DNA from 3 places in the Brevibacillus sp. HB1.3 genome. Region 2 is predicted to be linked to each of the others. Evidence: riboswitches for the same ligand, from Rfam matches in the RefSeq annotation. Region 2 holds a riboswitch; each other region holds the start of a gene.
What was found. Region 2 has a riboswitch for cobalamin ahead of HPY31_RS14605 (energy-coupling factor ABC transporter permease). Riboswitches for the same ligand answer to the same signal wherever they lie in the genome.
Positions count from the first base shown of each region.

Region 1: it holds a riboswitch for cobalamin, as region 2 does, so the genes downstream of both, nrdI (class Ib ribonucleoside-diphosphate reductase assembly flavoprotein NrdI) here and HPY31_RS14605 (energy-coupling factor ABC transporter permease) in region 2, are expected to answer to the same signal.
Region 3: it holds a riboswitch for cobalamin, as region 2 does, so the genes downstream of both, metE (5-methyltetrahydropteroyltriglutamate--homocysteine S-methyltransferase) here and HPY31_RS14605 (energy-coupling factor ABC transporter permease) in region 2, are expected to answer to the same signal.

Region 1 covers NZ_JABMIT010000001.1:997,415-1,000,667, reverse strand. The annotation lists gene HPY31_RS04710 (alpha/beta hydrolase) at 1-802, opposite strand, end outside; cobalamin riboswitch at 973-1,172, shown strand; gene nrdI (class Ib ribonucleoside-diphosphate reductase assembly flavoprotein NrdI) at 1,335-1,694, shown strand; gene nrdE (class 1b ribonucleoside-diphosphate reductase subunit alpha) at 1,681-3,253, shown strand, end outside.
Region 2 covers NZ_JABMIT010000005.1:348,273-354,078, forward strand. The annotation lists gene cbiQ (cobalt ECF transporter T component CbiQ) at 1-422, opposite strand, end outside; gene HPY31_RS14600 (energy-coupling factor ABC transporter substrate-binding protein) at 419-703, opposite strand; gene HPY31_RS14605 (energy-coupling factor ABC transporter permease) at 700-1,464, opposite strand; cobalamin riboswitch at 1,607-1,800, opposite strand; gene HPY31_RS14610 (quinone-dependent dihydroorotate dehydrogenase) at 1,935-3,026, opposite strand; gene HPY31_RS14615 (GerAB/ArcD/ProY family transporter) at 3,178-4,278, shown strand; gene HPY31_RS14620 (spore germination protein) at 4,268-5,650, shown strand; gene HPY31_RS14625 (Ger(x)C family spore germination protein) at 5,647-5,806, shown strand, end outside.
Region 3 covers NZ_JABMIT010000001.1:991,563-997,368, forward strand. The annotation lists gene HPY31_RS04680 (helix-turn-helix transcriptional regulator) at 113-952, shown strand; gene HPY31_RS04685 (acyl-CoA thioesterase) at 1,114-1,590, opposite strand; gene metE (5-methyltetrahydropteroyltriglutamate--homocysteine S-methyltransferase) at 1,614-3,905, opposite strand; cobalamin riboswitch at 4,051-4,249, opposite strand; gene nrdF (class 1b ribonucleoside-diphosphate reductase subunit beta) at 4,336-5,286, opposite strand; gene nrdE (class 1b ribonucleoside-diphosphate reductase subunit alpha) at 5,341-5,806, opposite strand, start outside.

The DNA of each region.
Region 1 (3,253 bases), on a different contig from region 2:
TGGCGAATCTGAGTCCTTGACTAATGAGGACTGGCAAAACGGACGAGTGATTTTCGTTGGCAAATTCGTTAAAGGAAGCCTTAATTTGGCCCTTACCCATGGAGGACAAACGTTCGATCATCGCCAGCGATTTTTCTTTGACCAAGAATCGCCCATCGTTTTCCAACTCGCCGATCGTCAGGAGCGCATGGACGTCGAGGTCATCTGTCAGCAGGCTCGGCAATTGACTCTCCTTCGCAAGCAGCACACTCTCATTCCAGTGGATAGAGGGACTACCGGCAATATACCGCTGGAACGCGTGTGGTCTCGACAGAAGCACATGCAAGACAAATAAGCCGCCTAGCGAATGTCCCAAAATCGCTTGCTGCGTCCGATCGATGGGGAAGTCGTTTTCGATGCTAGGCTTGAGCTCCTCCTCTAAAAAGGTGAGGAACTGCTCGGCTCCCCCCATCCGTGGCCACTCGGCTCCTTTTGGGCTGCCAGGAAGCTCTGAGGCGGGAACTTCATACGTGTAATCATAGAAACGGGCAGGATGGTATGGGTCGTCTGTTGGATAGCCAATCCCGACGACGATAGCAGGATACACGCCAGTTCGTTCAGGGCCACGTGATTGTATCCGTATCGCTTCGGTCATAGTGGCAAAAACAGAGTTGCCATCTAGCAAATATATGACGGGAAAGCCTGATTCCGGAGGGGGATCGGCAGGTGTACTTACGAAAATGTGATACTCACGCTCTTGATAAGTCATGATTCTACGGTAGGAACGAGGTATGACGACAGGTTGATAGTCGGTGCTTTTCATGAGGGCGAATCTCCAATCTCTCCAAGGCTAACCAACACACACAAAATCTATTATATGAACGAGAACCAGAGATTGGCAATAGCCGAAAAAGGAGAATAGTTAGTTTTCGAAAAGAGCCCATACTGAGCTTGACTCCTACGATATATTGAGGTAAAGTAAGTTTTACCAACTACATATTGATGCGGTAAGGTGTTTACCAGCCAGATTTGGTAGACTTAATAGGGAAGTCGGTGAGAATCCGACGCGGTCCCGCCACTGTAATGAGAGAGTTCCATTTGCGAAAGAAGGCCACTGATCATGAAGGATCGGGAAGGCGAAAGTGGAGCGATGATCCAAAAGCCAGGAGACCTGCCTAACCGCTTGCACTGTTTACCCTACGGGAGATAGGGAAGTGTTCGAGCGCTCAATTCGCATTGGCGAATTGCTAGATGGAAGTCATCACGCGCATTCGGCATGTAAACGTCGGATGCGCTTTTACTTTGGCTAAATAACGTACATACAGAGTAAAAATAGTAAGGATAGGATGAGGGACATGCTAATCGCTTATGATTCAAAAACAGGAAACGTGCGACGATTCGTCAACAAAATTAATTTGCCACATGTGGAAATTGATCAAGATATGGTGCTGGACGAGCCATTCATTTTGATCACATACACGACGGGATTCGGACAAGTGCCGGACAAGGTGGCGACGTTCCTGAAGCGAAATCATGTCCATCTGCGCGGGGTATCTGCCAGTGGCAACCGCAACTGGGGAACCAGCTTTGCCAAAAGTGCGGATACGATCGCGAGCCAATATGGTGTTCCGGTGATTTCTAAATTCGAACTGTCCGGTACCGGCCGTGACGTGGAACAATTTACGAGTGGGGTGGCAGCAATTGCGGCATATTGAATTGAACAACGAACTGATGCAGCGTGGCAACGACGGATTTTATCAACTGGAAAAGGATCGGGAAGCGGTTGCGGTCTTCATGGAAGAAGTGCAGTCCAACACGATGACTTTTGGCAGTGTCAAAGAACGCATGGACTATTTGATCGAGAATGACTTCTATGAAAACGTCTATGAAACATACACGGTTGAGCAGGTTGATGAAGTTTTCCGTTTGGCCTATGACGTCGATTTTCAATTTGCTTCGTATATGGCTATCTCCAAATTTTATAAAGATTACGCTTTGAAAACGAACGATAAATCGATGTACTTGGAGCAGTATCCAGACCGGGTGGCCGTTGTGGCACTGTCCCTTGGACAAGGTGACTTTGAGCTCGCCAAGCGTTTAACGGTCTCCATGATGGATCAACGCTTGCAGCCGGCGACGCCAACCTTCCTGAACGCAGGCAAAAGCCGCCGGGGAGAAATGGTTTCCTGCTTCTTGCTCGAAATGGATGATTCACTGAATTCCATTAACTTTATTTTGGGAACTTGTATGCAGCTATCCAAAATTGGCGGCGGTGTAGCCGTGAACCTGTCCAAGCTTCGCGGACGAGGAGAGCCGATCAAAGGCGTCGAGGGCGCGGCAAAAGGTGTCATGCCGGTTCTCAAGTTGTTGGAAGATGCATTTTCCTACGCGGATCAAATGGGGCAACGCAAAGGCTCAGGTGCAGCGTACTACAACATCTTCGGCTGGGATATCAACGAGTTTCTCGATTGCAAAAAAATCAATGCGGATGAAAAAGCCCGCATCAAAACGTTGTCCATCGGCCTGATCGTACCAAACGTGTTCTACAAGCTGGCTGAGGAAAACAAACCATTGACTGTGTTTGCTCCGTACTCCGTGTACAAAGAATACGGTGTGCATCTGGATGATATGGACCTCGATGAGATGTACGAGGAGCTCTTGGCAAACGAACGCATTAAGAAAAAGACCGTAATGAGCGCACGCGAGATGTTGACCAAAATCGCGATGATCCAAATGGAATCGGGCTATCCGTACATCATGAACAAAACGAATGCGAACAACAACCATGCGCTGAAAGATCTCGGTTCGGTAAAAATGTCCAACCTGTGCACGGAAATCTTCCAGCTACAGGAGACTTCGACGATTACCAATTACGGCGAGATGGATATCATTCGTCGCGATATTAGCTGCAATCTGGCATCGCTCAATATTGTCAACGTGATGGAACGCAAAATGATCCGTGAATCCGTCCACGAAGGAATCGAAGCCATTACAGCCGTGAGTGACATGACGCGCGTAGAAAACGCTCCAGGCGTTCAAAAGGCCAACCGCGAGCTGCACTCCGTAGGTCTCGGTGCGATGAATCTGAACGGCTATCTGGCAAAGAACAGAATCGTTTACGAAAGTGAAGAAGCAAAAGATTTCGCCCGTACGTTCTTCATGATGATGAACTTCTACTCCTTGGAAAAAAGTATGGAAATTGCCAAGGAAACAGGCAAGACCTTCTTGGGCTTTGAACAATCGGAATATGCAAAAGGCACTTATTTTAACAAGT
Region 2 (5,806 bases):
GCAAACGGCACGGTAAACAAAAGGAAAGCAAAGCAAGATAAGCTCGCCATGGTCCGCCAAAATAAGATCCAAACTTTACTGAAAGAGGACATCGGCACATAGAGCACATACGAACCGAATTCCCATGCTGCCGCAACCTGGACCTGAACTCCTCCTGCTCTCGCCCCTTCAATTAATAGAGCAGGGAGCCCCGCCGCGAAAAACGAGAGTGACACGATCATAAAGGCACAGTAGATACGGACAGGAATACGAGCATACACCACTACCCATACCGTCATCCAAACCACGACCGCCATCTGCATCCATACATGTCCCACCAGGACGAGCAGTAGCATTGCACTCGCCAGCAATAGCTTATGAGCTGGCGGCAGATGTTTTAGCCTGTTTTGATAAGAGAGAGAATCAAGCTGCAACCCGTTCATTTTTTCCGTTTATCCAACCGACCTTTGTACAAGCCCACGGCGTAGCCAACCACTCCCGCTCCCAACGCCGCCTGCACCGCAAACAATAGACTCTCCGTCTCTCCCCCTGGCGGTTCTATCAGCGGTTGAAACCAAGGTTCGTAGTTCGGAGCGATTTCCTTGATCGCTTCCTCTGCCACGCCGTCTGCGCCGCCAAATTCCGAGTCTTGCACCAGCAATAGCGGGACAGTAGCCAGTACGATTACCCCCAAGAGTAAAAGCCAGTTCCATCCTTTTTTCACAGCGATTCCTCCCGTTTGAGCAAACGAAGCTGTGTAAGCTCTTTTGCGTTATAAGATAACAACCAGTTCCAAACAAGAACGGTCAACAGACCTTCACTAATAGCGAGCGGTACTTGCGTGAACGCAAAAATTCCTGCGAATTTGGCAAATGAGGCCAACACTCCGCCAGATTCAGCTGGAAATGCGAGTGCCAGTTGAAGCGAAGTCACCACATAGGTAGCGAGATCAGCCAAAGCCGCCGCCGCAAAAACCGCCAGACGCTGACTTCCGGCCACTTTCATAATCAACCGATAGATTCCGTATGCCACCATGGGTCCTACCACTGCCATGGATACAGCATTTGCCCCTAGTGTAGTCAAACCTCCATGCGCCAAAAGCAAGGCTTGAAACAAGAGCACCATACTCCCTAACACAGACATCGCAAAAGGCCCAAACATAATCGCGCCAAGGCCCGTTCCAGTCGGGTGAGAGCTGCTGCCTGTAACCGAAGGGATTTTCAGTGCAGATAAAACAAATGCAAATGCTCCTGCAACGCCAATAAGGAGCTTCATCTCGGGATGTTCTTTTACAATCTTGTTAATCGAGCGAATCCCAAGAATAAAGAATGGCAAGAACACAGCCCACCAAAATAAGGCCCAGGATAATGGCAAATACCCTTCCATGATGTGCATCGCATGTCCTGTCTCAGGTTCATTGAGCAAAAAATACAAGACAAAGCCCGCGATCATCAAACAAGTAGATACGAGACGAGATCGATTCATGTTTATCCTCCTTCACTGACTTTCATTCTTTCCTCCAAACAAAAAAATCCCATCCATCAGTGGACGAGATGTGCACACAAAACAACAGACTGATTAGACAGCCTCATTGCCTCGTATTCACCGCTCCTTTCCGCGAAGGTTCTGTGGGTGTGGCTACTAGGTAGGTCTCCTGGCTTCCAGATCTATGCGCTCCTTGTCCTTCCCCATACGAAGATGAGTGGTTTCCTTCTCAAAGAGAGCTCCCTGGTTACAGTGGCGGGACCGCTCGGGACTTTCACCCGATTCCCTGTTACCCTTTATGTGTCACATAAAGGCACCTAACGCCGACTATATACAATTGACTGACAATTCATGTTTGTCCCACATCATTATACCGGATCACTACATAAATCGGAAGAATATAAGCGAAAACGCATAAGTAGATGACCCACTACAAACGGAACCATCTACCTATGCGTACTTTGTTCTATCTATTCTTTTGCGTCTACGCCAATTACTTCACTAATATGTTTAAAACCATCTCGTTGCATGAGCTTGAGCAGTTTTTTGTTGATTTGCTTGGCAATACCTGGGCCCTGATAAATCATCCCCGTGTACACCTGAACAAGACTGGCTCCTGCCCGGATTTTCGCGTAGGCGTCTTCCCCATTATAAATACCGCCGACACCGATGATTGGTACCTTGTCTCCTACTTCTTGATAAATCTCCTTCACCCAAGCTGTGGAACGCTCTGTAAGAGGTCTTCCGCTCAGTCCGCCCGCTTCCTCAGCAAATCGATGTCCGGAAACGGCCTCGCGTGACAGTGTCGTATTGGTAGCAATAATTCCGGAAATGCCTTCTTCTACAGCAGCATGAACAACATCGCGCATGTGCTCATCCGACATGTCTGGCGCTACTTTTAGCAAAATCGGCTTTTTCTTGATGGAACGCCCTTCCATTTCAGTTGCCTTTTCTTTTACTGCACGCACTAAATGACGCAAGCTCTCCGTTTCCTGCAAGTCACGAAGATTCGGGGTATTCGGAGAGCTGATGTTAATCACGAAATAGTGACCGTATGCATAGAGCATGTCCATACATTTGCTATAATCGACGGCCGCTTCTTCATTCGGCGTTACTTTGTTTTTCCCAATGTTAATCCCAATCGGAACATCTGAGTATGCGTAATCGACCAAATGCTGGGAAGCCAGATACGCACCGTGATTGTTGAAGCCCATCCGGTTAATGACAGCTTGATGTTCCGGCAATCGGAACAATCGGGGCTTTGGATTGCCTGGCTGCCCCTGCGGCGTCAATGTCCCGATTTCCACAAACCCAAAACCAAGAGCACCCAACGCATGATAGACTTCTGCATTTTTATCAAAACCCGCTGCAAGTCCGACTGGATTCGGAAACGTCATTCCCCACAGCTTGTTCTCCAACCGCTGGTCTTTTACCTGATAGATCATCTTCAGGATGCTTTTGCCTGGAGCAGAATCCTCCACCAGCCTTAAGGCACCAATTGTCTTTTCATGAATCTCTTCCGCATCTTGCTGGAACAGATATTTTCTTATGAGCTGATACATCGGCTGCACTCCTTACTCCGTTTCTACCTTTTTACCTCATAGTAGAATACCATACTTTTTCGGGAGGATGTAACCTTTATACGTGATACATATTTCCAAGTAAGCAGGCAAATCCTAACAGCACCACCACGCACAGGGGGATTAGTCTTTCATGAAAGTGGACGGAAAAATCGGGATTGGTCAAGCCATTATGGTGATGATGCTGACGATCGGCATTACGAACCACGTAACCGTCATTCCCCTCTTATTGAGTAAAGCCGGAAGAGATGCTTGGTTGAGCGTGTTGGTTGCTGGTATTCCTTTTTCCTTGTGGGTGTATTTATTGTTTGTGATCAATCGAACAATAAAACAACAAGCCTTGTATGAATGGCTTCAGCAGCGAACAGGAAATATTGTCAGCCACCTTTTGCTCACTCCGATCATGATCTGCCTGTATTTGATGGCGTTAACCAATCTGATCGATACCCAGACATGGACTACCGTCAATTATCTGCCTCGAACACCCGAATGGGTGACTGCATTCGCCTTGATGGGCTTATGTGTGCTCGCAGCTATCGGGGGAATAACCTCTGTTGGAATTACAGCAGTAATACTTCTGCCTATCGTCGTGTTGCTTGGATTTTTTGTCGCTTTTGGCAATATTCCCAAAAAGGATTATAGTCTTTTACTACCGCTTTTCCAGAACGGTTATCGTCCTCTGATAATGGGGATGCTCTACTTTGGCGGTGGTATAACCGAGCTGTTTCTGTTGCTATTGCTTCAGCATCACATCCGCAAGCCACTCCGCCTCGTACACTATTTCGTTATGCTCGGCATTACGGTTCTGTTGACACTCAGTCCGTTGACAGGGGCGATTGCAGAATTCGGACCTGTCGAATCTGCCCGTCAACGTTTTCCGGCATTTGAACAATGGCGGCTCCTCACCATTGGAAAAGACATCGAAAATATGGAGTTCTTCTCGATTTTCCAGTGGCTCTCTGGCGCTTTTATTCGAATCACTATCTGCTTGCTGCTTCTGGGGGAGTTACTCACGATCCATACCAGAAAACAGCGCAAATACACGATCCTGTTTCTCGGGGGGAGCATGATCGCCTTTACCAGCCTCCCGTATAGCGACATGCAGTTCGTTTCCTTCCTCACGCACGTATACTATCCGCTTTACTTCGTCCTTATGATCATTGTCACACTCGCACTCATCCTGATTTCCCTGCGCAAACCATCCAGACAGGAGGAGACCCCTTATGACCCTTGAAGAGGAACTGCGGGAAAAATTCGCGCATTGTGCGGACATTATTTTTATGAGCATGGTCACAACCGAGGATCAGCCTGTGTTGATGCTTTATTGTGAAGGGCTTTCAGACATTCGTCAATTACAGGATACAGCATTGCCACAGCTTGAGCGCTTCCTGACTGAGGGGGATTTGCGCTCTCTGCCCCTCATCCCCCTTTTCACGGATTCAGAGCTGTGGATTGAGCGACTTTTTGCTGGAGATTTGCTGATTTTTATTGGTGATACTCCTCCCTTCGCCTGGGATATTTCTAAGCGGCCAGAGCGCGGCACTGAGGAAGCCAATACGGAGATTTCGATCAAAGGTCCCCGGGACGGTTTCGTTGAGGATATTTCCACGAACGTTGCTCTCATTCGCAAGCGTATGCGAACCATTACCCTGGCTTATGAGCCTTTTATTCTCGGAACGCGTTCACGCACAAGAGTCGGCATAATGTATATCACAGACGGGGTATCTGAAGATCTGGTAGAGATGATGCGCGAAAGACTACGCAAATGTACGTCAAAAAAAATTGTGAACAGCGCCATTCTGGAAAAAATGCTGAGCGACAACACTCGTTCGGTGTTTCCCTTGGTTAATTATACGGGACGTCCTGATTTTGCGATCTACATGCTGCTGCAAGGCAAGGTCATCGTGTTGGTAGACGGTTCGCCCTTGTGCATCGTGGCACCTGTAACCTTGCTGGAACTGATCAAAACTCCTGAAGACGATCAATATCCTGTTACCTATGTATGGCTGGAACGCATGCTGCGACTGGGGGGATTTTGGATCGCAATCTTTCTGCCTGGCTTCTGGATTGCACTGTGTGCCTATAATGTAGAGCAATATCCTTTTCAATTGCTCGCTACCGTTACACAGGGCCGAAAAGGGTTACCGTTTTCCGCGCCGATGGAGCTATTTATCATTTTATTTATTTTTGAGTTTCTGCGCGAGGCAGGTGCCCGTCTGCCCAAAAACGTCGGGCAAACACTGGCACTTGTCGGTGCACTGATTATCGGCGATGCCTCCATTCGTGCAGGACTGACATCGCCGTCGATGCTGTTCATCGGCTCCCTTACCGTCGTCGCCTCCTTCACACTGGTCAATCAGGCATTAAGCGGCGCGGTAACAGTTGTGCGTTTTACCGTTTTCTTCCTTGCTGCAACCATCGGCATGTACGGCTTTGTCCTCGGGATGATTGCCATTGTGTACTACTTGTCCACCTTGACCTCGTTTGGCAGATCGTATATTTTGATGGGTTCTTCCAACTCTGTGTCCACGCTGATCAATGTCATGTTTAAGTCCTTGACCAGCTTTTTTCGGACGAGATTTGCGAAAGGTGGCGATAACAAATGAAGGGCATGCGCAACGCTTTTACTGTGCTGCTGTTGGCATCCATTCTTCTTGGGGGTTGCTGGGACCAGAAGTCGATTCAGGACCTTCGCTACTTATCTGCCATGGGCATTGATTTCGTCAACAATGAGTATGTTTTATACGCCCAATCTACCGATC
Region 3 (5,806 bases), on a different contig from region 2:
CTTTTCTTTATTCGTAAACCCTACAGTTGTAAGATTAAAGTACGAACAATACTATAAATAGAAGCCTATTAATCATAGTATTAAAAGTAACAGGATTAGGCGGAGGGATGAGATGAACATCGATAAGGACAAACGAAAAGAATTGGGGTTGTTTTTAAAATCGCGGCGTTCCCGGCTTTCTCCAGAGCAATTTGGTTTGTCCAAAGGTCCAAGAAGGAAGGTTCAAGGCTTACGGAGAGAAGAATTAGCGCAGATTGCTGGGATCGGGCTTACGTGGTATACATGGCTGGAGCAGGGAAAAGACATTCAAGTGTCGGCCCAGGTGCTTGATAGTCTTGTATCAGTAATGAAGCTCGATACTGAGGAGCGAAATCATTTGTTTATGCTCGCCCACGGGAAACTGCCTGTTGAACAAACAACCTCATTCGAGGCAGGAATTACAAAGATCATGCAAAACTTCATGAACGATTTCGAAATGTGTCCGGCTTATGCAACGGATCAGCGGTGGGATATATTGATGTGGAATAAAGCTTCACAGTTGGTATTCGGGGATTTTGAAAAAATGAATAAGAAAGAACGTAACGCAGTTTGGCGATGTTTCGCGTCAACCGACTATCGAAAACTTATTGATGATTGGGAAAGCCACGCCAAACGGCTTCTAGGGCAATTTCGTTCTACCAGTACACCGTTCGTCGGGGAGGATTGGTTTAAAGAGCTCGTCGGCGAACTGATGGAACTCAGTCCTGAATTCAGAGAATGGTGGCCGCGTTACGATATACAGGGTACTCCCATCGGGACAAAACAGATCAATCATCCGACTGCGGGTACGATGACGATGGAGCATATAACATTTCGAGTATACGATGCGCCCGAGTTGAAATTAACCATTTATCGCCCTTTAAAAGAGAACGATTCAGTTAAAAAAATGAACCTCTTGATGAACGGTGGGTAAAGTCTGTGCCTTCTGTACAGTACCACGCACGTTATCGGTCGCTACATTCAGTCAACGAGCGGTCAAGGTAAAATTTTGAAAAAGAAAGATGCCTCCGGTGACCTGTTGCAACCAAGCTCACCAGAGGCATCTATTCGTTATAGCGGTGATATTGTTCCCCCTTACATCTCTACCTTCCGCTTCCTTCTCAATACATGGCGTTCCTTCGCTTTTTCATACTGTATGCGCTCTTCTTCTGTATCAGGAATGACACCAGGAACGATCGTCGGCTTTCCTTGATCATCGAGGGCAATCATCGTCAGATACGCGCGTGCTGTCATGCGCTTTTCCCCGGTCAACAAGTTCTCCGCTTCCACTCTCACGAATACTTCCATCGATGTCTTATGGGTCCAGGTCACATATGCCTCCAGGTTGATCGCTTCCCCTGTCTTGATTGGCGCGAGAAAATCGAAGGAATCGCTGGATGCAGTGACAACAGGCTTACGGCAATGTCGCATAGCTGCGATGCAGGCGATTTTATCTACATAGGCCATGACTTTCCCGCCGAAAATGGTATGGTGGTGATTGGTATCCGGTGGCAAGACGAGATCAGTCAAAAAGGTTCTCGATTGTTGGATCGGTCGTGCTTCTGTCATCATTTGAGTGGCCCCTCTCATCGCGTTCACCTTCCCGACTGAGCTGTCAAACGATTCCGAATCGCCTTCGTTGCCGCAACCATGTTTCGTAATGACTGAACGGTTTCTTCTCTTCCTCTCGTCTTCAGCCCGCAATCCGGGTTTATCCAGAATTGATCCGGTGGAAGTACTTGTACGCCTCGTGCTACCATATCTTCCATTTCTGAAACAGCTGGAACTCGGGGGCTATGGATATCATATACGCCGAGCCCGATGCCTTTATCATACGTACCTGTTTCGAATACAGACACGAGCTCTCCGTGGCTACGTGAGGTTTCAATCGAGATCACATCGGCATCGAGTTCGCTGATGACGTCCATGAAATCATGGAATTCGCAATAGCACATATGTGTATGAATCTGGGTGCTCGGCGCAACAGTGGAAGTCGCTAGACGAAACGCTCTGACAGCCCATTCAAGATAAGCAGCTTGCTCTTCTTTTTTGAGCGGAAGTCCTTCGCGCAGCGCTGGTTCATCGACTTGAATCATGAGAATCCCCGCTTCTTCCAAGGCTTCTACTTCTTTTCGCAATGCCAACGCGATTTGTTCGCACACTTCTTGTCTGGAGACATCGACTCGAGCGAACGACCAATTCAGAATCGTTGCTGGGCCCGTTAACATCCCCTTCATTGGTTTGGCGGTCAATGATTTTGCATACACACTTTCCTTGACCGTCATTGGTCCCACAAACTCCACATCTCCGTAAATAACAGGTGGCTTCACGCAGCGCGAGCCATATGACTGTACCCAGCCGTTTTTCGTGAACAAAAAGCCATCGAGCTTTTCGCCAAAATACTCAACCATATCTGTTCGTTCGAACTCACCATGGACCAGGACATCCAGACCGAGCTCTTCTTGTATTTTGACCCATTCCTTGATTTGCGCCTGTATGAAAGCGTCGTATTGCTCCACTGTCCAGTTCCCTTTTTTAAACTGCTGTCGGGCTTGACGAACCTCTGCCGTCTGCGGGAAGCTTCCGATTGTGGTCGTTGGCAACAGCGGCAGCTTCCACGTATTTTGTTGAATCTCTCGACGTTCGAGATAAGGAACACTTCTTTCAAGTTTGGCAGCAGCGATTTGACGTAAAGCATTCTTCACTTCTAGACGATTCCTCGCTGGAGATAATGCGAGCTTCAGCAAGTCCGCTTCATTTTGAGCGATCTCTTTTGAAATGACGTACTTACCATATCGGAATCCTTGGACTAAAAGCTGTACTTCCCCTAGTTTTTCGTCGGAAAACGCCAATGCAGACACGACTTCCTCTGGCAATTCGCTCTCTGCTTCAACTGTTACAGGCACGTGCAACAAACTGCTAGACGGCTGAAGCCACAGCTTTTCGAGTGGAACGATCTCAGAAATTTCATTGACCAGCTCCCATTTCTCCTCAATGGACGCACGCCATATGTTACGACCGTCGATGATTCCCGCTGCGAGAATCTTGTCTGCTGGAAACCCGTGTGTTTTCAGATGAGTCAAATTGCGCTTCGCTCCGTGTACAAAATCAAGACCGATTCCTTTTACCGGTAAGGAAACTAGCTCCTTGTACCAATCCACCGCTTCAAAATAGGTTTGCAGCATGCATTGTAGATGAGGTAGTGCTTGACCGATTTGCGTATAGATACGCTTGATGATGGCGCGTTCTTGCTCAGAAACATCCAGTACAAATGCAGGCTCATCGATTTGCACCCATTCCACGCCGTGCAGCTCTAACTCCCGGAGAACGTCTATGTAGAGCGGAACGAGTTGATCCACGACGATCTCAAATTCGTTTTTCTCATATCCTTTAGACAATTTGACAAACGTATACGGGCCTACAATAACAGGCTTTCCGATGATGCCATACTTTTCTTTGGCCTCCAAATAGGCCTGGAGAGGCTTGTTCTCGGTTATGGCTGGTTGTCTTTCACCGAACTCCGGGACGATGTAATGGTAGTTCGTGTTAAACCATTTCGTCATTTCGCTGGCGACAGCTTCCTTCGAACCGCGAGCCATGGCGAAGTATGTGGCTAATGAAACCGGGCCTTCCTTGTATTCATAACGCTTGGGGACCATTCCAAACATCACAGCCATGTCCAGCATGTGATCGTAGTACGTAAAGTCACCCACAGGGATCAGCTCGACCCCTTTTTCCTGTTGACGCAACAGGTTTTGGTGTCGGATTTGCTCCATTTGCTGTACCAGGCTTGCCTCATCGATGGTGCCTGCCCAAAACGCTTCCAATGCCTTTTTCCACTCGCGGTTCTTCCCGATCCGTGGATATCCCAAATTGCTGCTTTTCATGAGCTTCCTCTCCATTCTTCATTCGATCTTGACTTGAATCCGCCCAATAAAAAAGGCATCTCCAACGATCAAAAAGAACGTTAGAAATGCCAAATAAGCACTGAGATCACAGCATCCTAACACCTCCCTATCTCCCGTAGGTTAAGCAGTGTCGTCGAAACAGGCAGGTCTCCTGACTTTGGGATCATCATCTGCACATGCCTTCCCAATCCGTTTGGATCAGTGGCTAATAAATGTGCCGACTCCCCTCATACAGTGGCGGGACCGTGTCGGATTCTCACCGACTTCCCTTTTCATCCTTGGTCGATTTTGATAACCAAAGAACCTGTTCCCACTCCTATGAAATTATCATGGTTCTGTGAAGTGCCCCAGAAAACGAGCAGGGCAGCATACTGTTCATACAGTAACACAGAATCCATTTTTTGTCATACTAAAATCTAAAATCATCGTCGGTCAACGGCTCAACGTTTAACGTACGGACATAACCATTTCCTTTTTTCGAGAAGAAGTCATGCTGCTTCGTCTGCGTGCGAATGCCGTTCAGCACGATTGGGTTCACTTCTTCCTCCGGGAAGAGCGGGTCCAGCCCCAGATTCATCAATGCCTTGTTCGCGTTGTAGCGCACGTAGGCATGAACCTCGTCAGCCAATCCGATTTCGGTATACAACGAAGTCGTATAGGCCTCTTCATTTTCTTGCAGCTCATGCAAAAGGGCATACAGTTCCTCTTTTGCTGCGGTCTGCTCGACCACACTCAGACCTTGATAAACTTCCTGCGCGAGAACGCCGACATAGAGTCCGTGGATGCTCTCGTCACGAACAATCAGGTCGATAATTTCCCCGCTGCTTGTCATCTTTCCTTGACCCGCCAAATAGAGCGGATAGAAGAAGCCGCTGTAAAACAGATAGCTTTCCAGGAAGACGGACGCTACCATCGCCATGTACAAGTCTTTCGGTTTCTCAATTTCTTGATAGCGTTTGGAGATGAGGGCCGCTTTCTTTTGCAGATGTGGATTGTTTTCTACCCACGAAAAAATACCGTCAATCTCCTCTGTCGATGCCAGCGTTGTAAAAATACTGCTGTACGATTTGGCATGGATTTGCTCCATCATGCCCATGAATGCGAGAACCGCTTTTCTTTGCAGTCCATCGACATGCTCCATGATCTTCGGCATCCCTACTCCGCCTTGAATCGTATCCAGCAAGGTGAGACCGCCCAATACTTTTTTATACGTATCCCGTTCAGTCGCACTGAGCTCCATCCAGGCCATCTTGTCATCTGACAACGGAATCTCATCATCCGTCCAAAACTGCATGATGTTTTGATTCCAAAACGTCATCGTAAAATCGTCGTCCGGCCTGTTCCAATTGACTGCTTTCATATGGCGTTCCTCTTCTCTTTTTGCTTGATGCTTTTTCTTTTATAATCGCGTTCACTAAACAGCGCAGCTAATGCACTCTTCTACAGTCAAATGCTTCGTCCGCGTATAGTAGAGCGACTTCAGACCTTTTTTCGCTGCGTAAATATAATAGCGAGCCAGTTCTCTGGTTGAAATGTTGCTGTTCACGTGCAGCACAGTCGAAATTCCTTGGTCGATGTGCTCTTGAATTTCCGCAATCAGATCAATCACTTTGAATTGGTCGATCACATACGCCGATTTGTAGTAAAAATAGTTTTCCTGAGACAAGTACGGCATCGGGTAATACGTCGTAGAGTTGGCATACGTTCTCGTTTCGATATGCTCAACAATCGGCATCACGCTAGAAGTCGCATTCTGAATGTAGGAAATGCTCTGTGTCGGTGCAATCGCCAAACGGTACGCATGATAAACGCCATGCTTTTGCACCTTTTGCTGTAGATCCGCCCAATCCGCTGGCGTCGGAATGTGCATTCCTTCAAAG